2 regions of the Desulfosporosinus sp. FKA genome follow, and region 1 is predicted to be linked to the other one. Evidence: a T-box and tRNA genes for the amino acid it is inferred to sense, from the RefSeq annotation. Region 1 holds a T-box; the other holds one or more tRNA genes.

Region 1 (15,225 bases):
AAGAAACAACGAACATGTTTATGAAGGGTATTGAGCAGGACGTTAACCGCTTAAGCAACGATCCCAGCGTTATAGGAATTACTCCAGGAAGCAACGGATCTCAGGCCTTAGCCGTTTTTAAAGCCTACAAAGAATCTAACAGTGATGTCCTAAATGTTTATTTTGGTACTGCAGACAAGCGCATGATTCTCTACCCGTCAACTCAACTTCCAAATGGATATGATCCGACAACACGTCCCTGGTACACGCAGGCTGAGAAGGCAAAAGGGATTGTTTGGACTGATCCCTATGTAGATGCAGGTACTAACCAATTGGTCATTACTGTTGCTAAACCTGTTTACAATCCACAAACAAATGAACTTCTTGGAATTATGAGCATTGATATATCCCTAAATTCACTCACTCAGATTATCTCACAAATGAAAATCGGTCAGCAAGGTTATTTAATTATGCTGGACAAAAATAATAAAATCATGGTGGATCCTGACAAGACTCAATTAGGAAAAGATCTTTCGGTCCCTGAACTCAAAACTGGTTTGGCAAACAGTACTTCCGGAGTTGCAGACTTTAAGGCAAGTGGCGGTCGGTATTTCGGAAGCTTTGACACCTTTAAGAAAACAGGCTGGAAATTTGTTGGAGTTGTAAGTTATGCTGAAATTCAGACCTCGACCTCCCAAATTCTCCATCACACCGCCATAGCTTCAATACTTTTAGCTATTTTGGCTATCGTTGTAGGAATTCTTTTTTCTAAAACTGTTACCAAAGCTTTAAATCTATTGGTTGAAGATGCCCAAAAAATCGGAAATGGGGACTTTACCGTACGTTGTAAACTGACCTCAAGCGATGAAACAGGAATTCTAGCTGCAACCCTTAACGGAATGGTTGAAGAGCTTGGAACTCTGATGAAAAACATTCAAAATCTCTCCCTGCACGTCAGTACGTCGGCCCATGATTTAGCAAGTACTGCTATGCAAACGAGCAAATCTGCGGAAGAAGTATCGACAACCGTTAGCCAAATTGCCACCGGCGCCTCAGATCAAGCAACTCAGGCAGAACAGGGATCTCTGTTTGTGGAACATGTATCTAATAATTTTCAGTCATTGGAAATGAGCAGCAATAATATGCTGGAAGCCTCTCAAGAGGCCGCTCAAGCTAATCAAAGAGGTATCGATTCGGTTAACGAGCTTACAACAACATCGCAAGCCAATAAAGATTCCATCGACAAAATCGAAAGTGTAATTTCTCTCCTCAATAATAAAGTGCAAGCTATCAGTACCATTCTCCAAGCAATTACCACGATCTCCGAACAGACAAACCTCCTGGCACTTAACGCCTCGATTGAAGCCGCACGTGCCGGCGAAGCGGGTAGAGGATTCTCTGTAGTTGCCGAGGAAATCCGAAAACTTGCAGAACAGTCCTCAGATTCGGCAAATGGCATCCGACAAATTGTTTTAGATATTCAAACTGAAAGTCAGCATACTGTCGGTGTTATGCAGGAGGTTCAAACACAAACTGTTGCCCAAATGTCTGCGGTAACTAAAGTCAATTCATCATTTGCGGATATTTCCATAGCAATTGAGACGATCCACGAAATTATACAACAAAATACAGATCATATGAAAGAAGCTTCAACTAATAGCGCTAAGGTCGTTGAAGTTTTACAAAACATATCGGCTGTTTCCGAACAAACAGCAGCAGCCTCTGAAGAAGTTACAGCTTCAATGCAGCAAACGTCAAACGCCGTTGAGCATGTTGCTGGAACCGCGGAAGCACTGGATAAAGTCGCGAAACAGCTTACTGAAGAAATTCTTAAATTTAAAGTTGATGACTAGTCAGCCAAAAAAACCTTTAAACCAAACAAGGTGCTTTGCCTCAATGGCAAAGCACCTTGTTATTATTAATGAGCACCTGACTCCTGTAATCTTGAAATTATTCCAGTATAAATTGAAGAAATAAGGCAAATCATAAAAAGAATTCTAATTTAAGCAGGGGGGAATTAGGGTGGCCAAACCAGATAATCGTGCCGATAACGATGTCCATTTGCAAGAACATATCAACCATACTCTAGCAAAATTGCATGCCGCAGAAGAATATCTTAATGAACATGCCGAAGAACTATCTGCAAAAGACAAACAAGATATCGAAGCCAAAAACGAGCGGCGCAAAGAGAGTATTAATGCCTTTATTTCAGAAAAAAGAGACGAGTCTCAGAAATAACACCTTGGTGCCTTTAATAAGAATGACAGTCTATCTCTTCCAAGAAAAGGGCTGCCATTCTTTATTTAGGATGATCGGCTCTGCTCTTATGACCTTAATAATAAGAAACTATAGATTAAAAATTTGGGAATACTAAGCATGAATTTTAAAGGAGGTAATTGAAATGGCTGAAAATAAATCCAAGGAAAAGTTTATCGCTAATCCTATTGAAAGACACGACACAGCGGCTTGGCGGGGACATATCGAAAACGTCAAACCGGAATCGAATGTTCCTATCCCCAGTGAAGAATCCGTACTTAATGCCAAAGAATGGGTAGATACAAATTCTCTTTCTTAAGTATTACCCTGGGCAAAGACAGCAAGCCATAACACATCTGTCGTGAACTTTATTGTCTAATAGTGAATGAACTCCGTACCACTTTCTTCCCTTGGAAAGCGATACGGAGTTCTTGTTTTTTATGAGTAAATTTGTTAAGCGGCAGATTATAGTTTTTCCAGCTTCAGACCTGTCTTATGACCATTAAGATTTTGTTTTTCCAAACTCGGATCATTAACCTTCCCAATAGTGACGGCTAGAGTTTCCCGTTTAATATAGTTTTCAAACAACGTAACGGCCTCGCTTATTTCCTCATCGCCATCAAAGAAGATATTAATCCTGTCCATCATTTCGTAGCCGTTATTTTTTCGCATTTGTTGTACCTTGGAAACAAACTCCCTCGCATATCCTTCATCAATTAGCTCTTTCGTCAGTGTTGTATCCAGAATTACGAATAGATTGTCCTCCACGGTCATTGTGAAGCCTTCTTTGGCAGAAATCGAAGTAATCACATGATCTTTAACCAGTTCTACGTTTTCTCCCTCTACCTCAAGCGAAACAGTTTCCCCCGCTTCTAATTTAGGCACGATCGAAGAAGCGTCTAAGGCTGCCAACACTTTGCTTAAAGACTTTATTTTCGAGCCAAAGATAGATCCTGCTACTTTGAAATTGGGTTTGAGACTAAAGCTCATATACTGATTTAAATCTTGAGCAAAAACAACTTCTTTAACATTTAGTTCCTCTTGAATTAAAGGAAGCATATAGTCTATTAATTGTTGATATTTGCCATCGATTAAAATCCTTTGAATTGGCTGCCGCACTTTAATCTTAACTTGTTCCCTGGCCGCTCTGCCCAAGCCTACAAGATTTCTTACCAAATCCATTCTTGTTTCCAGCTCGTTATCAAGCAACTGCACGTCAGCGACAGGATAATCAGCCAGATGAACTGACAGTTCATCTGTTAGTCTCTTAAAGAGCTCTTCCGAAATATAAGGTGCAAAAGGCGCTACCAGTTTGGACAGTCCTACAAGAATTTCATAGGTAGTATTGTAGACAGCTTTCTTATCATCTGTTAGTTCTGTACTCCAGAAACGACGGCGTGCACGTCTGATATACCAGTTGGAAAGATCTTCATTGACAAACTCCTGAATTTTTCTGACAGCTTTGGTTAGGTCAAAAACATTTAGATCTGACTCAACAGCTCGAAGGAGACTGTTATATTTCGACATGACCCACCGATCGAGTTCTGGGCGATCCTTATACTCAATGAAGAACGTTCTCGGATCAAGCTTATCCGTATTGGCATACAAGGAAAAGAAAGCATAAACATTTCTGAGGGTGCTGAAGAATTTACTTTGTACCTCTTTCAGCCCTTCAATATCAAATTTTGTTGGAGTCCAAGCCGGAGACACATAGAGCAAATACCATCGTAAAGCATCGGCTCCGTATTGATCAAACAATTCAAAGGGGTTGACAGTATTTCCTTTGGACTTGGACATCTTATGACCGTCCTTATCCAGGATCAGATCATTAACGAGAACACGTTTATAAGGGGCAACACCTTTGACAAAGGTCGAGATCACGAGCAGCGAATAGAACCATCCCCTCGTCTGGTCAATCCCTTCACAGATAAAATCTGCCGGAAAGACTTGATCAAAGGTCTCGCTGTTTTCAAAGGGATAGTGCTGCTGGGCGAAGGGCATTGATCCACTGTCAAACCAGCAATCAATTACATCCGTAACACGAGTCATCGTTGCGCCGCATTTCTCGCATTTTAGATGAATACCGTCAACAAAGGGCCGGTGCAATTCCACTGTTTCATCCAAGGGTTCCAGAGATTTCTCTATTAACTCTTTGCGGGAGCCTATGGATGTGGTATGCCCACATTGGCATCGCCAGATATTAAGCGGTGTGCCCCAATATCGGCTGCGGGACAGTGCCCAATCGTTGACATTCTCCAACCAGTTGCCAAACCTTTTTTCTCCCACATAATCAGGATACCATTCAACCTGGTTGTTGTTTTCGACTAATTGGTCTTTAAATTTGGTAACTTCAATATACCAGCTCGGTTTCGCATAATAAAGCAGGGGAGTATGACATCTCCAACAATGGGGATAATTATGATCAACTTTTTCCTTTTTGTATAATTTCCCTTCTCCGTGCAGCCACTTGATGATCTCCAGATCGGCATCCATAACAAAAGTACCTGCCCAGGGTGTGGTCACAAATTTCCCGGTTTCATCAACTGGTTGGAGCACAGGCAGGTTATACCTTCGCCCGGTGTTGTAATCATCTTCACCAAAAGCCGGAGCAGTATGAACGATTCCTGTCCCATCCTCTGTCGTTACATAATCGCCTAAGGTAACAAAGAAGGCCTTTTTATCTGATTTCACGAAGGGCATCAACTGTTCATACTCTACATGCTCAAGGTCCCGACCAAGGATTTCGTCCAAAACCTCAAACTCTTCTCCCAGCACTTTGTTGGACAACGTCTTAGAAACATAATAGACTTCATTATTTTGTCTGACTTTCAGGTATAGTTCCTGAGGATTTACTGTCAGGGCCACGTTTGAAGGCAAAGTCCAGGGCGTGGTCGTCCAGACTAAGAAGTATTCCTCGGCATCTTTTTTCTTAAACTTAACGTAGACAGTATTGGTCTTTATTTCCTTATATCCTTGGGCAACTTCATGGGAAGCCAACCCCGTACCGCAGCGTGAACAATAAGGGAGGATTTTATGTCCTTCATAGATTAAACCCTGTTTGAAAAACTGATCAAGAATCCACCACACGCTTTCAATATAATTATTATCTAATGTCACGTAAGGATGATCTAAATCAATGGAATACCCCATCCGTTTTGTCATTTCCCGCCACTGTTTCTCATAACTAAATACAGATTCCCGGCATTTTTGATTGAATGCGGCAATACCATAAGCTTCTATTTCCTGTTTATTGGAAAGCTTAAGTTGTTTTTCGACTTCGATTTCTACAGGGAGCCCATGAGTATCCCATCCGGCTTTACGTTTAACTTGATACCCCTGCATAGACTTTAAGCGGCAGACGGAATCTTTAAGAGTTCTGGCTATAACGTGATGGATTCCCGGTTTACCGTTAGCTGTAGGAGGCCCTTCATAGAAAACAAAAGGAGTCTTACCTTCTCTAATTTGAATACTTTTATCGAGTATCTCATTTTTGTCCCAGAAATCAGCGATTTCGCTTTCTTTATGAGCTACGTGTTGCTCAGCTAAAGGTTTGAAGTCAGCCATGATTATCTTCCCTTCTCAATGAGTTAATTGTGGCAAAAAACTGTGGCAATAACAACAAAAGTCCCTAAGTCTATGACTTAGGGACGAATTATCGCGGTACCACCCTTTTTATTAATGGATTGTTCAAGAAACAATCCGTTAATCACTCAAAACATGTAACGTATGTCACTCGGAGCAGCTTAATTAGTTCAGCCGCCCAACTCCAAGGTGATCTTCATAAAGAACCTTCGTCATAATCTTTCAGCCAGGGATTATGTCTCTAAGAACCGGATTCTAGATTACTGTCCTTTTCATCGTTGTTTTCCATACTTTAACCGAAATTATAAAACTTTAAACCTACACCATTAGTCTTTTACTCAAGGTTAACATTTACAATCCCCCCACGTATCCTCGAATTATAATACCCATACGCCTAAAAATTGTAAGAAATAACGTAAAAATCCAAATTAAGCGTCTGCGAGAGGGGTAATAAAGTTAGCCAATTAGTAGATCTAATTAATAAAGTTTAACCAATATTTTGTTAAAAGTAAACCCTTCCTGGGATAATTCGTTACTTTTTTATCTAGAATACTTTTTTAGCTTGCTGTCCACGCTTTGTCTAAATGCCCAGCACCTGACATAGGACTGTAAAGTAACTCCAATAAAAAAGAGAACGTTACAAATAAATCTAAGGTTAAAGCAACGTCCTCACTCTTCAACTAATCGTGAGACTCCCACTTCAAGTTGGAGTGGCTCCCGTTCTCTGCTTCGGTAGGGGAAGAGTCCCCCACCGAAGCCTCGATGTTCAGCTTTAGCTGAACAAGTTCACTTTACTTATAAACCGGTTTTCAATATTGCATTTCTGCAAAACGCTTTAAGGTTTGATATTTATCTCGAGCATGACCCTCAGCAACATCGAACATTTCCTGTGCGACATCCGGGAATACGGTTAGCAGAGAAGAGTATCGAATTTCGCCTTTGAGGAAGTCTTGGAAAGAAGCCGTTGGCTCTTTGGAGTCGAGTATAAATGGGTTCTTCCCTTGATCTTTAAGGCGGGGGTCAAAGCGCCAGAGATGCCAATAACCAGCTTCGACAGCTTTTTTCTGCTCAAAAATACTTGTTCCCATTCCTGATTTTATCCCATGGTTTATGCAAGAAGCATAGGCAATAATGATTGAGGGGCCATGATAACTTTCGGCCTCAGCAATCGCTTTAATTGTTTGATTCATATTCGCTCCCATGGCTATTTGGGCAACATAGACATAGCCATAGGTTGTGGCAATGAGGCCTAAATCTTTCTTACGGACTCTCTTACCTGCTGCTGCAAACTTGGCGATCGCTGCCGTCTGCGTAGCCTTTGAGGATTGTCCGCCGGTGTTGGAATACACTTCCGTATCCATGACCAGAATGTTTACATCATCACCGCTGGCGATGACATGGTCGATACCGTTATAACCGATATCATAAGCAAAACCATCACCGCCGAAAATCCAAACGGAAGGTTTAATGAGATAATCTTTCTTTTCTTTGATTTCACAAAGAAGCGGATTACCTGCAGCATCTTCATTCTCCATCACTTCAAGCAACCGGGCAGAAGCTCTTTTTGATCCTTCACCGTCTTCCATATTATCAAGCCATTCACGGAAAGCGTCTTTGAGATTATCGCTTAATGCGCTTTCTAATCCTTGGCGCATCAATTGAGCAAGCTTTGCTCGAACCTGTTTAGAACCTAAGTACATACCATAGCCGAACTCGGCATTATCTTCAAATAAAGGATTCATCCAAGCGGGGCCTTTGCCTTCGGCATTAACCGTATAGGGAACCGAAGGTGCACTGCCTCCCCAGATTGAAGAACAACCTGTGGCATTAGCAATAATCATCCGATCACCAAACAGCTGGGTTACCAGGCGAGCATAAGGTGTTTCACCACAGCCTGGACATGCTCCGTGAAATTCAAGCAGCGGTTGGGCAAATTGACTGCCTTTCAGGGACTTAACATCCATGAGATGACGCTTTTCAACAACATTTTTAATCGCGTATTCCCAATTTTCGGATTCCATTTCTATTTCATGGTCAGCAGGTTTCATGACAATGGCTTTACCCGGTGCGGGACAAACGTCAGCACAGTTTGCACAACCGGTACAATCGAGGGGAGCAACCTGAATTCGGTAGTGGTAACCTTCCAGCCCTTTGCCGATCGGTTTCTTAGTTTTGAAAGTATCTGGAGCTTTCTCGAGTTCGCTGTCATCCAAGAGGAAGGGACGGATCGTTGCGTGAGGACAAACATAGGAACACTGATTACATTGGATACATTTATCGATTTGCCATTCAGGCAAGTAGACGGCAATTCCTCGTTTTTCGTAGCGTGTAGTGCTTAAGGGGAAGGTCCCATCCTCCACCCCAACAAAGGAACTAGTCGGCAAGTCTTCTCCTTCATGACGCGCCATAGGCCTTTGAATATTTTTAACAAAATCCGGTTCATCTTTAACAGGCATTTCCTCCTCCGGAACTTCAGCCCAGGAAGCAGGAACCTCCACTTTATGTAGAGCTTCAATTCCGCGATCCACAGCCTTATGATTCATCTCTACGATGTTGGAGCCTTTTTTGCCATAGACTTTCTGAATAGAGTCTTTGAGGTATTTAATAGCGTCCTCAACAGGGATGACCTTGGCTAATTTGAAGAAGGCAGCCTGCATGACCATGTTAATCCGCCCGCCAAGACCAATTTCCCCAGCGATGGAAATAGCATCGATAATGTAAAAATTGATATTGTTCTTGGCGATATATCGTTTTAAAGAAGCCGGTAAATGATCTCCGATTTCTTCAGCACTCCAAGGACAGTTTAAAACAAACGTTCCGCCTTTTTTTAAACCCTTAAGGATGTCATAGTGATAAATAAATGACCTATTATGACAGGCAATATAGTCAGCGTCAAACACCATATAAGAGGATTTAATCGGTTTCTTGCCAAAGCGCAAATGAGAAATCGTTGTGCCACCGGATTTCTTACTGTCATATTCAAAATACCCTTGAACGTAAAGATCCGTATTATCACCAATAATTTTGATGGCACTTTTATTAGCTCCAACCGTACCATCAGAACCGAGTCCCCAGAATTTACAGCGTATAGTACCTTCCGGCGAGGTGTCAACGGTCTCCTCGATAGGTAACGAGGTATTGCTCACATCGTCAATAATGCCAACGGTAAAGCGATCCTTAGGCTGAGCCTTCTTCAAATTCTGATAAACAGCGATTATCTGTGACGGAGTGGTGTCTCTGGAACCCAAACCATAACGCCCGCCCACAATTATGGGTTTTGAGGATTCATGATTAAAGATCTGAACAATGTCCAGGTATAGAGGTTCTCCCGTCGAACCAGGTTCTTTTGTCCGATCAAGGACGGCAATTTTTTTAACAGATTTAGGTAAAACATCAAAAAAGTATTTTTTGGAGAAAGGCCGATATAAATGTACTTTTATTAGCCCGACCTTTTCTCCCCGCTGGGCTAAGAAGTCTATAGTTTCTTCAATGGTATTGCAGACAGAACCCATGGCGACAATAATCGTTTCCGCCCCAGGATCACCGTAATATTGGAAAGGATGATACTCCCGTCCGGTTACTTTCTTAATCTCTTTGAAGTAATCTTCAACAATATCTGGAACGGCTTCAAAGAAAGGATTGGAAACTTCCCGGCCTTGGAAATAGATGTCGGGGTTTTGGGCTGTACCTCTGAGAACAGGGTGATTGGGATTTAAAGCTCTATCTCTAAATTCTTTAATCTTATCATAATCTACAAGCTTCCCAATCTCATCGTAACTTGTCGTTTCTATTTTTTGGACCTCATGGGAGGTTCTGAACCCATCAAAAAAGTGCAAAACCGGAACCCTTGATTTAATGGCTGCAAGATGAGCAACAAACCCCAAATCCATGGCTTCTTGAACGTCATTTGAGCAGATCATCGTAAAACCGGTTTGCCGGGCAGCATTAATATCTTGATGATCACCAAAGATTGATAAAGCATGAGTTGCCAAAGCCCTGGCACTAACATGGAATACTGCCGGCACCAGATTTCCGGCCATTTTATACATCTCGGGAATCATAAGCAGTAATCCCTGAGAAGCAGTGTAGGTTGTCGTCAGGGCTCCAGCTTGAAGGGAGCCATGAGTTGCGGCGGCAGCCCCTGATTCCGATTGCATTTCTACAACTCTTACAGGTTGATCAAATAAATTCTTCTTACCGTGGGCAGCCCATTCGTCAACCCCTTCTGCCATTGGGGAAGAGGGCGTAATTGGGAAGATCGTTGCAACCTCAGTCAGAGCATATGATGCTTCTGCTGCAGCTTGGTTCCCGTCCATTGTTTTCATTTTCTTAGCCACACTGAGAGCCTCCTCTGAAAAAACTTTAAATCTGGTCCAAATTAGTATTCGTCATTGAAAAACTCTCATACATGATTTATAGGAAAAATAACAAATTCGATATCCATTTAATACTGCCTAAGCGAAAAAGGCTGACATATCTCCGCCCAGGAAGATAAGTCAACCTCTTCTTTTTACCTCTATTATCAAATCCTAAATGTCCCTCTTTTAGCGAGCATGGACACCCGTTGTTCACATTAGACCGAACAAGTTCACTGTGAGCACTTATTTCATAATGATTCCTTCAGGATCGATGACTTTGTAGAGCAAATCCAATTCTTCGTACGTAGGAGTCAGCGTTTCTCCCTGACATCGGGCAATATTAAGCTCGAAACTGCAGTTCTCCCGGCATTCCTCAGGCGTGAAACCTGGATGAACGGTATCAAGGTACATTTCGCCCTGCTCGTCAAAACGGTAGACTCCCATGTCAGAAATCACAGCGGCCGGACCGCCATTAAAGGCCGGGCCATAGACTTGTTGTTTGGGAACCCATTCTTGATCCGGCCAATGAGGAATTTTCCAACCCGGAGAGGTAATATAGCTGACTCTCTCTACGAAGCGCCGTTTTTGACCTAACTGAGGCATAATTAAAACACTTCTCTTCGCCAGAGAGTGTATATCCGAATTTCCACCACTGCCGGTAAGTCTTTTGCCTGTAGGGCCGCCCATGAAGGTGCAGTTAACGTTTCCATAGCGGTCAACTTCTGCCCCTCCCAGATAAGCCAGGTCAACTTTACCTGACTGGAGCTGCCCGAAGACATCCGTTAAACCATCAGCCACAGCCGCTTGATAACTACAGCGGGCATCGGCTACCGAGGTCGGCAGATCAATAGGTCTGCCGTCAATTGAACCTGACTCATAAATGCATACAGCTGTAGGGGCTTGAGTATGCTGAGCAACCATGATTGCTAACATCGGCAAACCGGTCCCTGCAAAGACGATTTCACCATCCTTTACTTCTCGAGCAGCAGCACAGGCTAAAAGATCCATGGGCTTAAATTCGCCGGGTTTAGAATATCCTTTTTTGCTCTCCATTATCTCGACCCCCTTTTCATTGTCGAAGAATAGCCTAGAGCAGGATTGGCTCTGAGGGATTCTAGGCGGTTGATTCCCAGCTTATTAAGATATTCCTGAAAATCTTTGACACCAAAGATCCATTCCTCAGCCCATTGGTCAAAGCCTTCTTGAGTCCGAGTCGCTTTAAAAAAGCTGGCGATAAATTCACCGTCCGGTTCATGTACCCCGTATAACCCCGTTGGGTGAGCACCCCAAGGCAACTCAACAATATAGTCAACCAGGTATCCCGGCAGCATATTGCGGGTTGGTTCCCGCCGCAAGTATTCCTCTGGAACAATTTGTTCTGTAATAATAATATTGTGCTTCGAAGCTTTGATAACTTCCTGGTCGCTGAATTTTAACCCCTCAACTCTTACAGTTCCTTCATTACCTGCCATCTGAACATGGGTGATGCACCAGTCCGGATTAGCAGCAGGAACAAGGATAATCTCAGAATCTGTGAAGGGCTCTTTATACATCATGTATTTATGCTTGCCGATATGACGATTGGAGCCATTACGAAGTCCCGCTTTACCAAGATTATCATTCTCCGGATTCAACATATCGCAGCCCATAGCAGAATAGGTCGGCAAAAAGGGGAGACCTTTTGCTCCGGCAGTTAACCGGTTTAAAATATGAATATGGGCCCAATCTTCGTATAAAATTTCGCCCTTTTCAATCCTGCGGGCAAGATTGCTGCCAAATTTCCCATAAAGTTCATGCCCGCACCAGCTCGATTCCCATATGCCAACGCAGCCGGCTCCGACAAGCATATCATCATGTGTTCCACCATTAACCTCTACGAGATGAAGATTCCGCTTCTTCTGGCGAATCAATTCATAAATAGCAGCCATAGGACGACGCCAGACTGTAAATCCTCCGAAGGTTAACATATCCCCGTCATTGATCTGCCCGATAGCTTCTGTAAGGCTTACAACTTTAGGTCTAGCCATGACACAACCCCCTCACTGTTATTTCATTGCTTCCTTCAGTGCACGCAAATCCCAATTAATCTAAAAACGGCCGATGACTTCCCGTCCGATAATCATACGCTGAATTTGGTTAGATCCTTCGTAAATTTGGGTAATTTTAGCGTCTCTCATCATGCGTTCGACCGGGTATTCTGAGCAATAGCCGTATCCGCCCATTAATTGCACACAATTGGTAGTAACCTCCATGGCAGTATCTGTGGCGAAAAACTTAGCCATTGACGCTTCCTTGTTATGAGGCAAGTTATTGTCTTTGAGCCAGGCTGCTCGATAAATTAACATTTGGGCAGCCTCAATTTTAGTGGCCATTTCAGCAATCATGAACTGAACACCTTGATTCGCTGCCAGCGGTTTGCCAAATTGTTGTCGTTCTTTGATGTAGTTATTGGTATATTCCAAAGCCCCTTCAGCAATGCCCAGGCCCTGGGCACCGATTGTTATACGGCCGCCGGCCAAAAGCCCCATGGCGACAGCAAAGCCGTTATTGATCTCTCCCAGAACATTTTCTTTAGGAACTTTCACGTTTTCAAAATTCAGTTCCACCGTCGGTGAACCGTGCATTCCCATTTTCTCAACAGGCTTGCTGATGGTAAACCCAGGAGTGTCCTTTTCAATGATTAAGCAGGTAATCCCTTTGCCATTAGGCTGGGAGGGATCAGTTTTAACAAACGTGCAATAGGTTGTTGCCTGACCTCCATTGGTGATAAATATTTTGCTGCCGTTAACCAGGAAATGGTCGCCCCTATCTTCGGCCCTGCATTTCAGCGAACCAGCGTCCGATCCGGCATTAGGTTCGGTCAGTGCATAAGCCCCGATAATCTCACCAGTGGCCAGTCTTTTGAGATATTTTTCTTTTAGCCGCTGACTCCCATATAAGTAAATACTCATACAGCCTAAACCCGTGTGTACGCTCGTAATAACTGCCGTCGAAGCACAGGCTTTGGCTAATTCCTCAACAATAATTGCAAAGTCGAGATAAGTACCGCCTCCACCGCCCCATTCTTCCGGAACAGGAAACCCTGTCAATCCCAGTTCCCTCATTTTATTCCAAGTTTCCATGGGAAATTCATGGCTCTTGTCAATTTTTTCGGCCAATGGGGCAACCTGACTCTTGGCAAACTTCCTTACCATGTCCCTGACCATTAAAGTTTCATCGCTGAGCTGAAATTCCATCCTAACTCCACTCCAATCTTTTTTGTAGCAGTGAACTCATTAAAGCCTTAGTCTGCATCCACACGAATCAGCATGGCGTCGCCTTGAGCATGACCGGCACAAATTCCACAAACCCCATACCCTCCGCCGCGACGTTTTAGTTCATAGGCTAAGGTCATGACAATCCGAGCGCCTGAAGCCCCAATGGGATGACCGTAGGCAATAGCCCCGCCGTTGACATTAACCTTTGCAAACATCTCTTCCTTGGTCATCCCCAGAATACTCCTGGCGCTTACGAGAACCACGGCTGCGAAGGCTTCGTTGATTTCGATAAGCTTTACATCTTCTAGCGTCATATTGTTTTGTTCCAGAACCTTCTTGATAGAAAGGCCGGGAACTGTGGCAATGTCCTTCGTAGGCTGTGACACTTCCGCATAATCCACTATGGTAAAGAGAGGCTTAATTCCTAATTCATCAGCTTTAGCGCGGCTCATCAGCAGACAGACGTCTCCCCCATCATTCGTACCGGGTGCATTACCGGCGGTTACACTCCCTGGCTTTCCGGTTACGGCACTGACATGATTGAACACCGGTCCAAGCTTAGCCAAACCTTCCAGGGTAGAATTAGCACGCGGCCCTTCATCCTTTTCCAGAACTTCCTGACCCTTTTTGACAGCAACGGAAAAAACTTCATCATCAAGCTTTCCGGCAGCCATGGCTGCTGAAGCAGCTAATTGGGAACGAAGTGCCCATTCGTCCTGTTCTTCGCGGCTGTAGCCGAATTCATCGGCTACTTCAGAACCATGAATAGCCATATGCCGATCGTAAATCGAATCCCAAAGACCATCTTTAACCATTAAGTCTTCACAGGCCGCATTAAGCAGACCCATCTTCTTGCCGCGTCTCATATCAGGAAGGGCAAAGGGAATGTTGCTCATGCTCTCTTGTCCGCCGGCAATGACGATGTCCGCTCTTCCCAGGGCAATCATTTGCGCGGCTAAATCGATGGTTTTCACACCCGAAGAGCAAACCTTATTCACCGTAATCGAGGGTACATGTTCGGGAAGTCCTGCCAAAAGAGTGGCCTGGCGGCTGGGAACCTGCCCGCAGCCGGCCTGAACGACGTGACCCATAATGACATAGTCAACATCACCAGGGGCGACCTTGCCTTTAGTTCTATGGATCACTTCTTTAATAGCTAAAGCTCCTAACTGAGCAGCATCATACTCGCCTAAAGCCCCAAGAGATTTACCATATGGAGTCCGGCAAGCTTCTACACATACCACCTCTCGTTGTCGTGCATAGGTATTGCCGATTTTCCGTCCCATAGTCGAATAATCAGGCTTTCGTTCGCCATAAGCACAGATTTTCGCATCTTTGTAGTAATTTTTTCTAACTATTTTTAGCTTTTGCACTTCCTTAGGCATCTGTCTTCCTCCATTCAAATCCCTTATTATTTTATATGTCCGAATCGTAAGAATTATTTTGCAATTACTGTGCCAGTGAAAACTGCAGGACTTTATTATCTCAAATTCAGTTGATCCATCAGCCTATACCGTTGCTAATCATGAACTTTTAACTCTCAAAGTCGCTATCTTTGCACATGTTGACTTCTGAGAGGACAAAAAAATCGTCCCGAAAGCGGACACATCTGTTCAAAGTGTGTCCGCTTTCGGGACGACAGGAGGTACTTGAAAGTATGAAAACCACTAACGGGGATATAACTAGTTTTTCAGATTATATTTATTCAGTTTATCATAAAGCCTAGATCGACTAAGGTTAAGGATTTTGGCTGCCTTTGTCTTGTTCCCGCCGGCTTTCTCTAGTGCTACGAT
Region 2 (15,225 bases), on a different contig from region 1:
TTGATAGATCTCCTGACCCTTCAAACCGAAGGGATATCCTCTGCCATTCCAGCGTTCATGATGTTCTTTAATCGTAGCAAGTACTGAAGATATCAGCCGGGCATCTTTCAACATTTCTTCTCCCAAAAGAGGATGCTGCTTTATAACATCTCGCTCTTCCTCCGTCAAAATTCCAGGTTTATTTAAAATTTCCTTAGGCACTTGTAATTTTCCTAAGTCATGGAGCAGAGCTCCCAAAATTAAATTCTTAAGCTTATTTTCATTATAATTCAGCTGTAGCCCAATAATTGCAGACAATAAAGCCACATTCAAAACATGCATATAGGTCCCAAAATCATGTTGTTTATACCGTTCAAGATTAATTCGATTACCTTCCAAATCCAAGAACGTATCTTTTGTCCGTAATTCTTCCATAATTACTTTAACCAAAGCAAGCATCTTCTCAATATGCTGTGGCTGTAAGAGTTGGGCCTCATGGTAAATTCTCCATAAACAGCCAACAAGCTTTACATAAACGTCCTTAGAAAACTCCTTAATTGTCTTAGGAGCCTTGATTAATGCCCTTTTTTCATTTCGAGTTTCCATCTTATATACTTCTTGTCGCTTAAGCTTCGCCAAGACATTAGAGGTAATTAAGCTTCCCTTTGCAAGCAATAACCTACCCTTTGAATCAAATAAGTCTAAAGGTGTTCTTTGCTCTTTTATTGAATTTGGGCTTAACTTTTTCAATACCAAATCCACGACCATTGATCCCCGCTTTCTTTAACTTAAGAAACAAATATTTGAGCTATTATCGTATAAAATAAGTTCAATCTATCAAATTGCTAATATGTATATATAATAAGTCAAATTATTGCACAAACCAACATCTTTCTTTCAACAAATTTCGACTTTTACACTCAGATTTATACCATATGTTAGACTACGATTTTATAACTTTTGTTATGCTTTTTATTTATACCTTGGTTCATAAATCCCCTAAGTTCGTGAAAAATATTTTAATCAGATAAGGATTTAGAGAACTTCTCTTTTTATAAATGTCTATCATTAAGATCAGAAAGGGGAGAATCAAATCCATTGATTCTCCCTTTTCTGATCTTAATAAAACTGAAGGGAAACGGCTATGTATCATTATACATGAGCAGTTTCCCATAAGCATGGCGAAGTGAACCTATAAGCCGAGTTCTGTCTCTCCTTGCGGAGGTGATGATCATCTATCTCGAACTGCCGTTACCGACAGCCTCCAGCGACCTTACCCGGGAACAAAAACGGGCCGTTCATCGTTCCCCTATTCGGTCTTGCTCCAGATGGGGTTTACATGGCCAGCCAGTCACCTGACTGCCGGTGAGCTCTTACCTCGCCTTTCCACCCTTACCTATCCAGAAGTCAGTCATCGGAATCCGGATGTCGGAAACAGAACTAATTATATCTGACTTCCGTCCTCTGATGACTGGTCTCTGGATAGGCGGTATATCTCTGTTGCACTTTCCTTGGGGTTACCCCCACTGGGCGTTACCCAGCACCTTGCCCTATGGAGCTCGGACTTTCCTCAGGAGCGACTTTTCAGTCCCTGCTCCCGCGATCATCTAGCTTACTTCGCTCAGTTATTTTACTAAAAAAATCAGTTTTGGTCAAATGGAGAGTTTTGGTTCTTTTCCATTTCTTCCATTTCATCGTCAATGTCCATCAAGGCTGCTAACCATTTTGCCCGATTTGCATTATCTTCTTTAAAATTGGTTAAAACCTTTTCGCGTTCCATGCGGAGAACTTCTGCTCGATTCATGATGCTCATCAACTCCTTTAGTTATTTACTAAAAATTTCAGACCAAAAACAATTCAAAATTAACAACTATATTTTGGCCTTAATTTTATTTTCTGATTATTTTCTATATACATACAATAACATGATTCATCATTCAGTGTCAAGTATTAATTATCACTTTCACAAACTTTTTTAATTAATTCTTAACTACAATTTACTTTTTGCAGTTGAGGGGTTTTCGTTGATATCCCATAATGAAATCTTAACCGAAGCATGTAGACTTTGTCTTCACGCGAATTAGCCTTCTCTTAAGTAAAAAAACATCCCCTAGCTTATAGCCAAGGGGATGCATTTTTTGAACTAACTTTAAATTCTATACCTTGCAGCGACCTTTCAGAAGACAGGTAATAGTATAATGCCTGAAGCATAGGTGCTTCGCTTAGAAAATGGCCAAGGTCGCCCACAGCCATTCCTCCTTCAAGGGCATCAAGGACCGCATGATGATCAACATCTCCTGTGATTAGTAAATCCGCACCTTTAAACAGTGCCTTCGGCACAAACCGGCCCCCGCTGCCATTGATAATTGCCACCTTGCGCACATCTTTTTTTAGTGACCCGGCTAAGCGTACTCCTGTCAAATTATAAGGATGGGCATAACAATTTGACTGCAGCAAACGTTCCAAAAAGTTCTCCCAGACAACTTCCAATGGTTCCGGGCGCTCCAAGTAACCAATAACTCCATACCCACGAAGTTCCTCTGTGGAATTTGCTGAACTCAAGTTGGTTTGGCGGCTATAGTTACTGTTATTACTTTGCTCTTCAAGAAGCTTTAGTTCTTTTAGGCCTAAAATCTCTCCTAATGTTAGGCTGGATGACAGCCTCGACTGGTCAAGATTTGTGTGTGCCGCATAGTATCCGATCTGATAGTTGAACAATGTTAAGGGAATCTTTGCCGCAGGATTATCCGACCTCAAATTTTTCAAGGGCCGAAACATAAGCGGATGATGGGCAACAATAAGTTGCGCCCCAAAGTCTTTAGCCTCCTCAATTACCTCTAAAGTCCCATCTAAAGCAATCAAAATGCGCTCAACGGGCGCAGAACCAGATCCAACTAACAGACCAACATTGTCCCACTCTTCGGCCCAGCATTTCGGGGCAAGTTTTTCAATATGTTGTGCCACAAGGCCTATCGATACTGCCATTTTTTGATTCCCTCCACCAAAACTAACTCCTCAGATACATCTCTGATTTTTTCAAGAGTTTCCGATTTATTGGATAGCTTCATTTGTTCTAATTGTCGTCTAAGCATCCCGCTGTAATCATCCAGATATTCTCTCAGAAGGTCTGTGGCTTCCTCTAAAATCAGAGGACCAAAATACCAGACTAGCTTATCAACGATCATTGAGTGCCCTAAAAACTTGTTATTCTCCGGCTTTTGAGGGCTTAGTCGTTGAAGCCAGACATCCTTTTGGCAGGATAATTCAGCCATGGTTTGGCCTTCATCTCTGGAAAAAGCCATAACTGTATAGATGCGCTCATCTTCTTTGACCAATCGTTCTATTTTTAAGCGCCACCCACTGTTCAAAAGAGACAAACGTAACGTTCTTTCCCCTCCTTGAGGCTGAACAATTAAATCCGTCACTGCTTGTAATACCTTTGGCCGAGCAGCGAAGATCTCTAACATGGTCTTCCCACCCATCCCGGCAAGGGTTAAGACATTTACTTCCCCTGCTGCAAGAGGCTTCAGCCCATCTCCCAATCTTACATCAATAACCGGTTCTAGCTGCCGTATTTTAACCGCAGTCAAGGCAGATTTAAAAGGTCCTTCGTGAACATCGACGGCAACGGCTTTGGCAATTCTCTGGGCTTCTACAAGCGCAATCGGTAAATAAGCATGATCTGTCCCAATATCCCCAAGGCTGGCGTTTAAAGGAACAAGGGATGCAACCAACTGAAGGCGCGGACCCAATGTTACTGAAAAGGTCATAGGTCACCTCATAAAATAAGAATTCTATATTCGAAATTATATTATAAAGTATTATATCCAAATACGCATCAGAGAAACAAGAAGGATTAAATTAAAAATGGACCCCGGCATAGTTGCCACAGTCCATCATTTGCTTTCATTGGTGGGCGATATTGGTCTCGAACCAATGACCTCATCCGTGTGAAGGATGCGCTCTACCGCTGAGCTAATCGCCCTTATTCGATATTAGACGTTCAATAATCGAAGTTCCAGGTTAACTTGAACCACGATTATTGAACGTCGTATAATTGTTTATTTCCAATTCAATCGAATTCGAATGTGGTGGGCCCACTAGGATTCGAACCTAGGACCAACCCGTTATGAGCGGGGGGCTCTACCGCTGAGCTATGGGCCCGAAAAGGGAAAAATAAATTGGCTCCCCGAGTAGGACTCGAACCTACAACCTACCGGTTAACAGCCGGTTGCTCCACCATTGAGCTATCGAGGAATGCCCTTTGCACGGATAATTATAGTTAATCTTTCCGAAATAGTCAAGCCTTTATTTTAAAAATCTTAAATCTTGATCGTATTTAATTACTCCAAGTAATCCTTTAACTTCTTGCTTCGGCTCGGATGACGCAATTTCCTTAAAGCTTTGGCCTCAATTTGCCGAATTCGTTCCCGTGTTACGCCGAATTCCTGTCCAACTTCTTCCAGGGTACGGGTCCTGCCATCGTCAAGTCCAAAACGAAGCCTAAGGACTTTTTCCTCACGTGGCGTCAACGTTTCCAAAACTTCCTCCAATTGTTCTTTCAGGAGAATGAAAGAAGCTGCCTCGGCTGGAGCGGGAGCATCATCATCGGGGATAAAATCTCCCAAGTGAGAGTCTTCTTCTTCCCCGATGGGGGTTTCTAAAGAGACCGGCTCTTGAGCAATTTTCATAATTTCCCGCACACGTTCAACGGGAATATCCATCACTTTGGCAATTTCTTCGGGAGCAGGTTCACGCCCCAGCTCTTGTAAGAGCTGCCGGGAAACCCGGATGAGTTTGTTAATCGTTTCAACCATGTGCACAGGAATCCGAATCGTACGTGCTTGATCGGCAATTGCGCGTGTAATAGCTTGCCGAATCCACCAAGTTGCATAGGTACTGAACTTGTACCCCTTGGTATAGTCGAATTTTTCTACGGCCTTAATTAAGCCCAGATTGCCTTCCTGGATTAAGTCCAAGAAGAGCATACCCCGGCCAACATAACGTTTAGCAATGCTGACTACCAGCCGTAGGTTAGCCTCCGCAAGACGACGTTTTGATTCTTCATCTCCCGCCTCCATGCCTTTGGCTAGCTCAATCTCATCTTCAGCAGATAAAAGAGGAACCCGGCCAATCTCTTTCAAATACATGCGGACAGGATCATCAATACCTACCCCTTCTGGAACGGAAAGATCGACTTCTGTCTCTTCTTCGATTTCATCCGGATCATCCACGAGGTCATCATCATCGTCAACTTTGCCCTTTTTTAAGACTTCCTGTTCAACATCCTCAGGCCCAGGCACAACGTCTATTCCCATTTGAGCAAGTTGTTGGTAAATATCATCGATTTGATCCGCAGAAAGCTCAATCCCTTGAAGAGCATCCATAATCTCTCCATAGGTTAGGGAACCTTTCTTTTTGCCATTTTGTATAAGAGCCTGAACGTTGTCCATTTGCTGCTCTTGTTTCAATTGTCCCCTGTCCTCCTTAGGATCTTTCATTTGAGTGCCTTTAACCTTACTATTTGCCACGTTTCAACCGCTCTCCTATCTCTTTCAACAGAGCCATGGCCCCTGCCATGTCACCGGATTTTTCTAAGGCAACCATACGAGCCTGCAGATCTTCAACTGTCTCCTCTGTTTGAGCAGAGAGAATACCTTGAATGCAATCTTCAAGCAACCGCTCAGTTTGGGATGTATCAAACTCTTCCAGGAGTAGGCTTGCCAAATGACTTTGAACCGTTTCATTGCTACGGTTAGGTAAACTGCCTTCCTGATCGAGATAATCAAAAATTTGTTGATGCGTGGAAACTCTCCAAAAGGAGGTTCCTAATTGCTCCTTAATTTTTTTTACTAAGGAGATATCTTCTAATAACAAGCGCAAAAGTGTCCGTTCCGCTCTATATACCCCCAGTTCAACGGTCGGTTGAGGGGCTTCCGAATCACTCTTACATATAATGGCATTACTAATATTATCCCTATTTTTCTCAGAACTAATCGGATTTTGTGGCGAATATTCACCAGAACGTTCTTTTTTACTTTTTTTCTGTCGCAGGCTTTTAATCTCACGCTGTACCGCTTCTAAGGTAAGCCCTAGCTCTAAACTCAAGAACCGTTCATACCCTTCTCTTTCAACTGGACTGACCACCTTAAGGATATCAGGAGCAAGCTTGTGCACCAGCTCAGCTTTCTCTAAAATGTTCTGCGGAGGTTGATTATGAGTCAATGTTTGATATTTGAACTCAACATACGTCACTGCCTGTTTAACAAGTTTGTCAAAATCCTCATGGCTGTGATTTTTTAAAAACTCATCGGGATCTTTTGCTCCTTTCAAGATTACAACCTCAACCTGAAGTCCTGTATCGCGAAGGATCTCTCCTCCGCGTATGGCAGCATTGAGACCTGCATCATCAGAGTCATACAGAAGAACGACGCGCCCTGCATACCTTTTCAGGAGATTAGCCTGTTCCCGTGTTAAAGCAGTCCCTAAGGATGCTACGGCATTAGGATACCCTGCATTCTGAAGCGCAATAACATCCATATAACCCTCAGCCAAAAGGGCATAACCTTTTTCTCGAATTCCTTGATGAGCTCGATGCATCCCGTAAAGATGATGTCTCTTATTAAAAAAAGTCGTTTCAGGTGAGTTTAAATATTTCGGAACAGAATCATCTAAAACGCGTCCGCCGAAAGCAATCGGTATATTGCGGTGATCAAGAATACTGAATAGTACTCGATTGCGAAAACGATCGTAAAATTTCCTTCCATTCTTGTCTGACTTTCCTCTTTCCAAGGCCAGCCCAGCTTCAGCGACTTCCGAAGGCTGTACTCCGCGTGTTTGCAAATACTCAAGTAAACCGTCCCACCGCTCTGGAGCATACCCTAAACGGAATTTATTCATCGTCTCGGAATCTAGACCGCGCTTTTTAAAATAACTTCGCCCGGGCTCCCCTTCGGGTGACTTTAACAGGAGATCATGATAGTAGTTGGCTGCCCATTCATTAATTTCTTCAAAGCGTCGTCGGAGCCGAGCCTTTTCTCGCTCTTGAGTCGACATTTCCTTTTCTGGGAGCACAACACCGCACCTCTGCGCTAACCTTTGAACACTTTCTAAAAACGTCCAATTTTCCTTTTTCATAAGAAAAGAGAAAACATTTCCCCCCGTATGGCAACCGAAACAATAAAACATTTGTTTTTCGGGAGTCACCGTAAAACTTGGTGTTTTCTCAGCATGAAATGGGCAAAGGCCTAAGAAATTTTTACCTTTGCGCTGTAAGCTGACATATTCAGATATGACCTCAACGATTTCAGTACGCATACGCACTTCTTCGATAACTTCGTCTGGAATTAATTCCTCATGAACCCTGTTTTCCACGTTCTTCGCCCTTCGATTTGCTTTCACAATTCAGATGGTTTGTCAACCCTATCTCTATAACAATTCTTCGCCGAAAATTCACGGAATCCTCTTTTTTAAACCCCTTATCAAGAATTAGTTTTAAGAAGGATGCAATTCTCATTTCAAGATCTATTTAATTCTCTCTTTTAGTCCATAATCCCTCTTTTCTTCGACAAATATTTGCCTCACAACTATGACTTTTCTCCTTAACAAAACCCTTCAGGGGGCTAAAAATTATGGAATAATTTTCCATACCCTTTAACATTATCAAAAAGCATGTTAGAATAAGCAGTGAATAAACTAAACTTGTTGTGAGCATCGTCCTTTATAGGCCTGTTAAAACAGGACGATTTTGAGGAAGGAGAAATTATGACTAAAGGTATTCATAAAGTACATAGTTTCATGTTTATAGCCTTATTACTTATCGTCACAGTTTTGGCGGGATGTAACTCAGCAAAAACTCAGCAAACCCAGTCATCATCAGATAACCAAACAACTGCTACAACAACACCCTCATCACCTTCAGCGAGTGAACCGGAAGGTTCAGCAACGCAAGCAAAAACAGTAAAACTAACACTTTACTTTCCTAATGCCGATGGGAGCGCTTTAGTTCCTGCTCAACGGACTGTTGAAGTTTCAAATCAGGAAGTTATTAAAGCAATGTTTAAAGAGCTGTCATCTCCTCCTTCAGGTTCAGAAACTCCCCTTCCTAAAGGAACGATCTTGAGGAGTGCTGTCGTTCAAAACGGAATTGCTACCCTTAACCTTTCGAGTCAATTTCGAAAGAATTTTGGCGGTGGATCGGACGCTGAATTGATGACTATCTACAGTATCGTAGATAGCATAACGAACTTGCCTGGTGTTCAAAGCGTTCAATTCCTTTTAGAAGGGCAAAAACAAGATGCTATTCTTGGAGGCCTGGATACCAGTGTCCCGCTCAAGAGTAATCAAAGTTTGATTCGTAAATAACTACGTAAGTAGTAAGTATGCATACATGTCATGTAAATTTTAGGTTGTCTTTTCAGACTTTTGCCCAAACCTTAGTTTGGTTCTCTTTTCTAAAACTTATACTCTTGCATCAAAATAATCCAATATCTAATTGACAATTGCTAAGAGAAAGGTTATAGCAAACGAATTTCAGTTTCTATAGTCTTTCTCTTTTTTGCCCCCTGCTTTACCCCTGCCGGTCTTAGCGCGGGATAAATAAAGTTGTAAAGAGATCAATGGCATAATTATCAGTCAATCCGGAAATATAGTCGACTACAGCTTGAGTTTTGTCGCCTTCAGCCCAAGCTAAATAAGTGCTCGGCAATTTTTCGATATTCTTTATATAATAGTCAAACAGAGCTTGAACAATGTACTGCCCTTTACGCCGTTCCTCCCGCAAAGCAGCACTGTTATATACTTTTACAAACATAAACTGTCTAAACTCGTTCATTGCCCCCCCAACTTCAATGGTCTGGCGAATCTGTGATTTTCCCTCCGACGCTTCGATCATATCGACGACCATATTCGAAATCATAACACTGGGCTTTTCTCCTAATATCTTCTTCACGTTTTGCGGCAAATCATCTTGGGATAATAACCCTGCTCGTAATGCGTCATCATAATCATGGCAGAGATAAGCGATACGATCACCGGTTTTGACAATTTGACCTTCAAGGGTTAACGGAATTCCCTCTCCAGTATGGTTCAAGACCCCGTCAAGAACAGGCCTTGTCAAATTTAACCCTAAGCCCTCACGTGCCAGTACGTTCATAATTCGAATCGATTGTTCATTATGTTCAAAGTGCCCAATGATCTTCTGCAAGGCCTCTTCGCCAACATGTCCAAAGGGAGTGTGGCCGACATCATGCCCTAAAGCGATCGCCTCAATAAGGTCTTCATTTAATTGTAAACCTCGTCCAATGGTGCGGCAGATTTGCGAAACCTCAAGACTATGAGTCATTCGCGTACGATAATGATCCCCTGAAGGGGCGATGTAAACCTGAGTCTTATGCTTTAAACGCCGAAAGGGTTTGCTGTGTAAAATTCTATCCCGATCCCGCTGAAATTTTGTGCGAATGGGGCATTCTTCTTCCATACGTTCTCGGAGGGCCGTTTTACTCTTAGCAGCATAAACCGATAGTCGTTCTTCATTTTTTTCTGTTCGTTCACGTATAGTTAAGCGAGTATCCAAGTTAGGAGAATCTACCTTCAAAGGCTCAATTCTGTCTGACATCGACATATCTCCTCATTTTCCAGACAAGCTAAGTTCTCCCATCTTGTCTTTATTTCATCCGTCGGCAATATACCTTTCCTCTGCAATAAAAAAGCCATAATCTCATTGTTACTCCCTTGATTATGGCCTAAATTTGTATTTCACTAGAGCAAGATTTTTCCCCAAACTAATTGGTCATAAACATTACGCCAAGTGTATTAGGCCCGCAGTGAGAAGAAATCGTACAACCGGCCTTTGCAATTATGATTTCCTTAAAACCGGTTATTTCCTCAACATTTTTCCGAACAAGGTTGATATATTCGGAGGATATACCAGAATGAACTATAAATACCCTATCTAAATTAATATCGGGATAGGCATGTAACTTATCTATTGTATAGGATTTCAGAACCTTATCGAAGGCACCTCGATATTTTTTGCCGACCTTCATTTTCCCGCTGCTATTGTCCACTTCAATACAAGGTTTAATGCTAAGGACGTTAGCCCCGAGGACAGCAAGAGCAGAGCATCTGCCCCCTTCATAAAGATAAGTTAAGTTATCCAGGACAAAGCTCGCCTGAACCTTGCTCCTTAAAGCTTTAACCTCCTCAGAGATTTTCTCAGCCGACATTCCCTTTGCTAGACGTTCAGCCGCCTCAATTACAAGAAGACCTATTCCTGTTGAGAGATTGCCTGAATCGATCGGATAGACACCTTTTAATTCCTGTGCAGCTAGACAACAATTCTGGTAAGAAGACGAAAGTCCTGATCCCAAGCTCAAATGGATAACATCATGTCCTTCATCCGTCCACCTTTTAAAATAATTGACATATTCTGCAGGATTCGGAGCTGCTGTTTTAGGCAAGATATGTCTTTTTTGATAAGTATCAAAAATGTCATCCGGTGTAATGTCAATTCCATCCCGAAAATCATTTTCTGCTAAAAGAATATGTAATGGACAACAATTTAGCTCATATCTTTCTTTTAGTTTATCGTCAAAATCACAGGTACTATCTGCACTTAGAATAATTTTTTTCATTTTCTCACTCATCCTTTGAAACATCCGTTTAAAAATCTATTGTCTACTATGTAGGCCTTATACATAGGGAAGAATTTATGAAGCTCATGGATTCTGGAGCATGTGTCTTTCTTATTGTAATCTATATTGCTTCATAAACAAAGCAGAAAACTGTCCTGTCAAAATCAATCCTCAATGACATCTCATTGAATTATTCCTTTGGCTTGCAACACCGTTTAGTTGAAACAGCATTGCAAGTCAAAGGATCTGTATGAAATATGGAAAAATTAATTATTGAGGAGGGATTCGTATGAACAATAAACGTGATTTAGATCAACTCAATCTCGCCCTAATTGCCAGCTATCCAAAACTATCTGAGGTCTTTGAAAAAACAGCAAAACGCGAAGGCATAAACTATATCAATGTATTTGCCGCCTTCGAGGAAGCTGCAAATCTTGCGCAGAAAATAGAACCTAAAGTAGATGCAATTTTGAGCCGAGGAGGTACTGCCGAGTATATTAGGCGGGTGGTGGACATCCCTGTTATTTCCGTTCCGATTACCCAATTTAATATCGTACGGTCTATGTATCAAGTTCCAAAAGAAGTAAATGACATCGCCTTCTTCAACTATGGGCGAAACATATATGGTATACGCGATATTGAAGCGATGTTCAACAAAACTCTACATGAATATATATATTTAAATAAACAAGATATTATACAAGCTGTAAGCGATGTTAAAAAGCGTGGCCTAAAAGTAATTATCGGCGGCAATGTTGCCATTCAGTTAGCTCAAGAAGAAGGTTTAGAAGGAATTGAGATATGTTCCGGAGAAGAAACTGTTTACCGTTCAATCCTGGAAACGAAACACGTCGTTCAAGTCCATCAACTCGTCAGAAACCAAGCCATTCGCTTAAATGCAGTCTTGAATTCCATAGCTGAGGGAATTATTGTCACGGATGAACAAAATCGAATTGTCACCTTCAACCCCTCAGCGGAACGGATTTTCCGTTTGCCGAAAGAAGATGCCCTGGGAAAACAGGTTTTAGACATCGTTCCCAATACCGGAATTCCTAATGTCTATAAGAATGGCGAACCGGAAATCGCTTATCTTCAAAAGATCAATGGGGGGATAATAACGGCTACTCGTCAACCCATTTTTCTCAATGACAAACCGGTCGGTGTCGTGAGTACATTTCAAGACGTTACAAAAGTCCAGAACTTAGAGCAACAAATTCGCAAGCGGATTTATCATAAAGGATTTATAGCCAAGCATCATTTCGAAGATATTCTGACAAACAACGCCAACATGCTTGAACTTAAAGAAATGGCTGCTTTGTATGCAACCACCCAATCTTCTGTCTTGATCGAAGGCGAATCAGGAACCGGTAAGGAACTATTCGCTCAGAGTATTCATAATTCAAGCCAACGTGCTAACGGGCCTTTTATTGCCGTGAATTGTGCTGCTATTCCTGAACATTTACTGGAAAGTGAATTGTTTGGTTATGAAGGCGGCGCCTTTACAGGCGCTAAAAAAGAAGGGAAGCTGGGTTTATTTGAACTGGCTCACAACGGAACAATCTTTTTAGACGAAATCGGCGAAATACCGAAATCATTGCAAGCCAGGTTATTGAGAGTCTTGCAGGAAAAAGAAATCATGCATATTGGCGGCGATAAAATTATACCTGTTGATATTCGAATAATCAGTGCCACAAATAAGAACCTCGAAGAAAAGGTCAAACACGAGGAATTCCGAAATGATTTATATTATCGTTTGAAGGTCTTTGGGATCAAACTTCCCCCCTTACGAGAGCGCAAAGAAGATATTCCCTTACTAACGAAAGTTTTCTTCCAGAAATTCAGCAAAGAGCTCGATGTCAAAACGGAAAACGAGCTGCTTCCATTATTGCTTGAATATACTTGGCCGGGAAATATCCGGGAACTGCGTAATGTGATCGAGCAGTTATCGTTATTAGTTGATCATTTTAAAAACATACCCAGCTGGATTGGCATCTTAAACAAAGTATTAAATAAAGAGATTAAAAAAAACAACAAAATGTTTTCACTACAAGTCAATCTTGAAAATGGCCTTAAAGATGCTTTAGATCAAGCCGAAAAACAAATTCTTGATTCGATGTTAGCACAGTATGGGAACGACCGAAATCTGGTAGCCCAAAAGTTAGGTATTGGACGTACCACTCTTTGGAGAAAACGTAATGAATTAAAAGACTAGTTTTTATTTGTTCCAAAGATGAAATGATAAATTTCATCTTTGGAACATTTCTTTTTGTTGCAAGCATAACTAAGATCATTTTAAGCTATCTGGATTCCCCTGAAAATGATTATGTCTAATAAAACTGTGACTCATCGATTTAGCCACAACCTACCAATATCAAAGGATTTTAAGCTGCCCTATTGGAACAAAGGACACCAATAGAGTTTTTTAGGGGAGTCCATTTAAAAATTGGCATCAGAATTGCAATTCTTAAGCTGCAGTAATTTAAATGAGTTATTCACTTATTAATACCCCAGAAGGAGGGATAAAGAAAATGAACTTCGAGGGTTTCTGTCTTCAATGTCTATGTGCAAGTTGTGCAGACAGAGGTACCTGCGAAATCCTTCATCCAAGTACGGAAGATTTTTGCATGTATTATTGTCAAGGTGGTGAATTTTCAGTCATCTCATGTGACCATTACAAAGAAAAAGCAGCGAGTCCGCCTCCTAAAGAATTATAGTATGTACAATCTTCAAAACGCTGTTTCGTTTTCTTTGATAAACTCTTATTACTTGGTAAATGTATTAGTTACTATTCAGTTTACAAAGAACATTTTGTTCAATGATTTCATGAAAGTTCCAATATTGTTCACTTATTAACGGTAAGGATAGTGACATTGGAAAATCAAATCAAAAATCAAAATTTTACGTTTTGGAGGAGAAATTATGGCAAGATTCTTAGAGTATCAAGGTAAGGAATGGCTTTCTAAAGCCGGTATACCTGTTCCCAAAGGCCGTTCAGCTGCTACGCCCGAAGAGGCAAAGCAAGCCGCCGAATGGATTGGCGGCCCTGTTGCCGTCAAAGGCCAAGTCCAGGCAGGAGGACGCGGCAAAGCAGGGATCGTAAAATTAGTGAATACTCCGGAAGAAGCAGCAAGTGCCGCCGCAGAAATCCTGGCTAAGACAGTCAAAGGATTACCGGTCCGTCAGGTACTTGTTGAAGAAAAACTTGATATCAAAAAGGAATTTTACGTCTCACTCGTGATTAATGGTGCAAGAGAAGCTCGATCTCCCATGGTCATGTTTAGTACTGAGGGCGGCATGGATATTGAAAGCGTACCCGAAGAAAAGATTATCAAAATGTTTGTCAACCCAGTAAATGGACTGCAAACCTATGATGGAGTTGATTTGGCGAGTCAAGCGGGAATACCGGCCAAAGACTTGAGTAAATTTGCCTCCTTCTTTGCCAAACTTTCACAAACGTATAAAAAATACGATTGTCAGACTCTCGAAATTAATCCTTTAATTATGACAGGAAACGGTGAACTTATTTGCGCTGATTGTAAGATGGAAATCGACAATAGTTCCGTTAGCCGACACCCGGAATTCGGGATTAAGATTGCCCGGGATCTTCCCGGAGAGCCGACAGAACTTGATTATATTGGCTGGAGTATCGAAGAGACAGATGCCCGGGGAACAGGATTTCTGATGAATATGGGGTATGACGAAGTTAGTCCTTACCATATCGGTTATCACCCCATTGGCGGCGGTTCCGCCATGATGGGTCTCGATGCCCTAAATCAAGTTGGCTTAAAACCCGCGAACTATGCTGATACCAGCGGAAATCCCGTGGGTTCTAAGATATACCGGGTGGCAAAATGCGTCCTCTCGCAGCCAAATATTGACGGTTATCTCCTTGGAGGTTTCATGATGGCTAATCAAGAACAGTGGCATCATGCTCATGCCATTGTCAAAGTTCTCCGCGAGATTTTGCCGACTCAAAAACCGGGTCTCCCCTGTGTTCTTCTCCTCTGCGGCAATCGGGAAGACGAGTCCTTGGAAATCCTCAGGACCGGCCTGGCGGATTTAATGACCCCGGATGGACCTGGAAAGAGAATCGAAATTTACGGAAAAGAACACGTTACGGATACCAAGTTTATCGGTGAACGACTCTTAGCCTTAAGCCAAGAATACCGGGCAGAGAAAGATGCCAGGAAGGTAGGATAAAATCATGATGGAATTTGCTGAGAAAAGCTGTACGATTACAATTGACACCAGTAAGTGCCCAAGTTGTGAAACAAAGGCCTGTGCCGAAGCTTGTAAGAAATTTGCCAGAGGTATCTTGGAAATCGATAGCGAAGGCAGACCTTCTGTTATCCATCGCAGTCAGGAAGAGATTTTACGGCTGGGTACGGAATGCTTGGCCTGTGAGTTTGCCTGTCAGTTCAAAGGCAAGGATGCAATTCGTATTGAAGTTCCGATTAACGGATTCGATGAATATCTGCAAAAGCGTCAGCAGGCCTAAGTGAACTCGAATTTTTTAGGAAAATGAGGGATAAAATATGGGCATTTTGATAAGTAAAGAGACGAAAGTCATTGTCCAGGGGATTACCGGACGTGAAGGATCAGTTCGTACAAA

Evidence for each region. A T-box is a leader RNA that pairs with one kind of tRNA and senses whether it is charged. The one in region 1 lies ahead of ileS (isoleucine--tRNA ligase), so its partner is inferred to be a tRNA-Ile.
Region 2: it has a tRNA-Ile gene. The T-box ahead of ileS (isoleucine--tRNA ligase) is inferred to sense a tRNA for this amino acid. The anticodon was not compared.

What each region holds. Positions count from the first base shown of each region.
Region 1 covers NZ_NAHZ01000027.1:27,210-42,434, reverse strand. Annotated here, with positions in the region: gene B5771_RS09815 (methyl-accepting chemotaxis protein) at 1-1,832, shown strand, start outside; gene tlp (small acid-soluble spore protein Tlp) at 2,002-2,217, shown strand; gene B5771_RS09805 (DUF3787 domain-containing protein) at 2,381-2,554, shown strand; gene ileS (isoleucine--tRNA ligase) at 2,701-5,799, opposite strand; T-box leader at 5,876-6,102, opposite strand; gene nifJ (pyruvate:ferredoxin (flavodoxin) oxidoreductase) at 6,627-10,154, opposite strand; gene B5771_RS09790 (CoA-transferase) at 10,419-11,228, opposite strand; gene B5771_RS09785 (CoA transferase) at 11,228-12,202, opposite strand; gene B5771_RS09780 (acyl-CoA dehydrogenase) at 12,263-13,411, opposite strand; gene B5771_RS09775 (thiolase family protein) at 13,459-14,817, opposite strand; gene B5771_RS09770 (sigma 54-interacting transcriptional regulator) at 15,115-15,225, opposite strand, start outside.
Region 2 covers NZ_NAHZ01000028.1:389,923-405,147, forward strand. Annotated here, with positions in the region: gene B5771_RS12445 (HD-GYP domain-containing protein) at 1-585, opposite strand, end outside; RNA gene rnpB (RNase P RNA component class A) at 1,159-1,598, opposite strand; gene B5771_RS24325 (hypothetical protein) at 1,622-1,783, opposite strand; gene B5771_RS12455 (Nif3-like dinuclear metal center hexameric protein) at 2,095-2,964, opposite strand; gene B5771_RS12460 (class I SAM-dependent methyltransferase) at 2,949-3,749, opposite strand; tRNA gene B5771_RS12465 (tRNA-Val) at 3,890-3,964, opposite strand; tRNA gene B5771_RS12470 (tRNA-Ile) at 4,069-4,143, opposite strand; tRNA gene B5771_RS12475 (tRNA-Asn) at 4,162-4,236, opposite strand; gene rpoD (RNA polymerase sigma factor RpoD) at 4,323-5,510, opposite strand; gene dnaG (DNA primase) at 5,500-7,296, opposite strand; gene B5771_RS12490 (GerMN domain-containing protein) at 7,744-8,343, shown strand; gene B5771_RS12495 (deoxyguanosinetriphosphate triphosphohydrolase) at 8,564-9,595, opposite strand; gene B5771_RS12500 (DegV family protein) at 9,762-10,613, opposite strand; gene B5771_RS12505 (sigma 54-interacting transcriptional regulator) at 10,903-12,825, shown strand; gene B5771_RS12510 (hypothetical protein) at 13,142-13,327, shown strand; gene B5771_RS12515 (ATP-grasp domain-containing protein) at 13,533-14,813, shown strand; gene B5771_RS12520 (hypothetical protein) at 14,818-15,111, shown strand; gene B5771_RS12525 (CoA-binding protein) at 15,149-15,225, shown strand, end outside.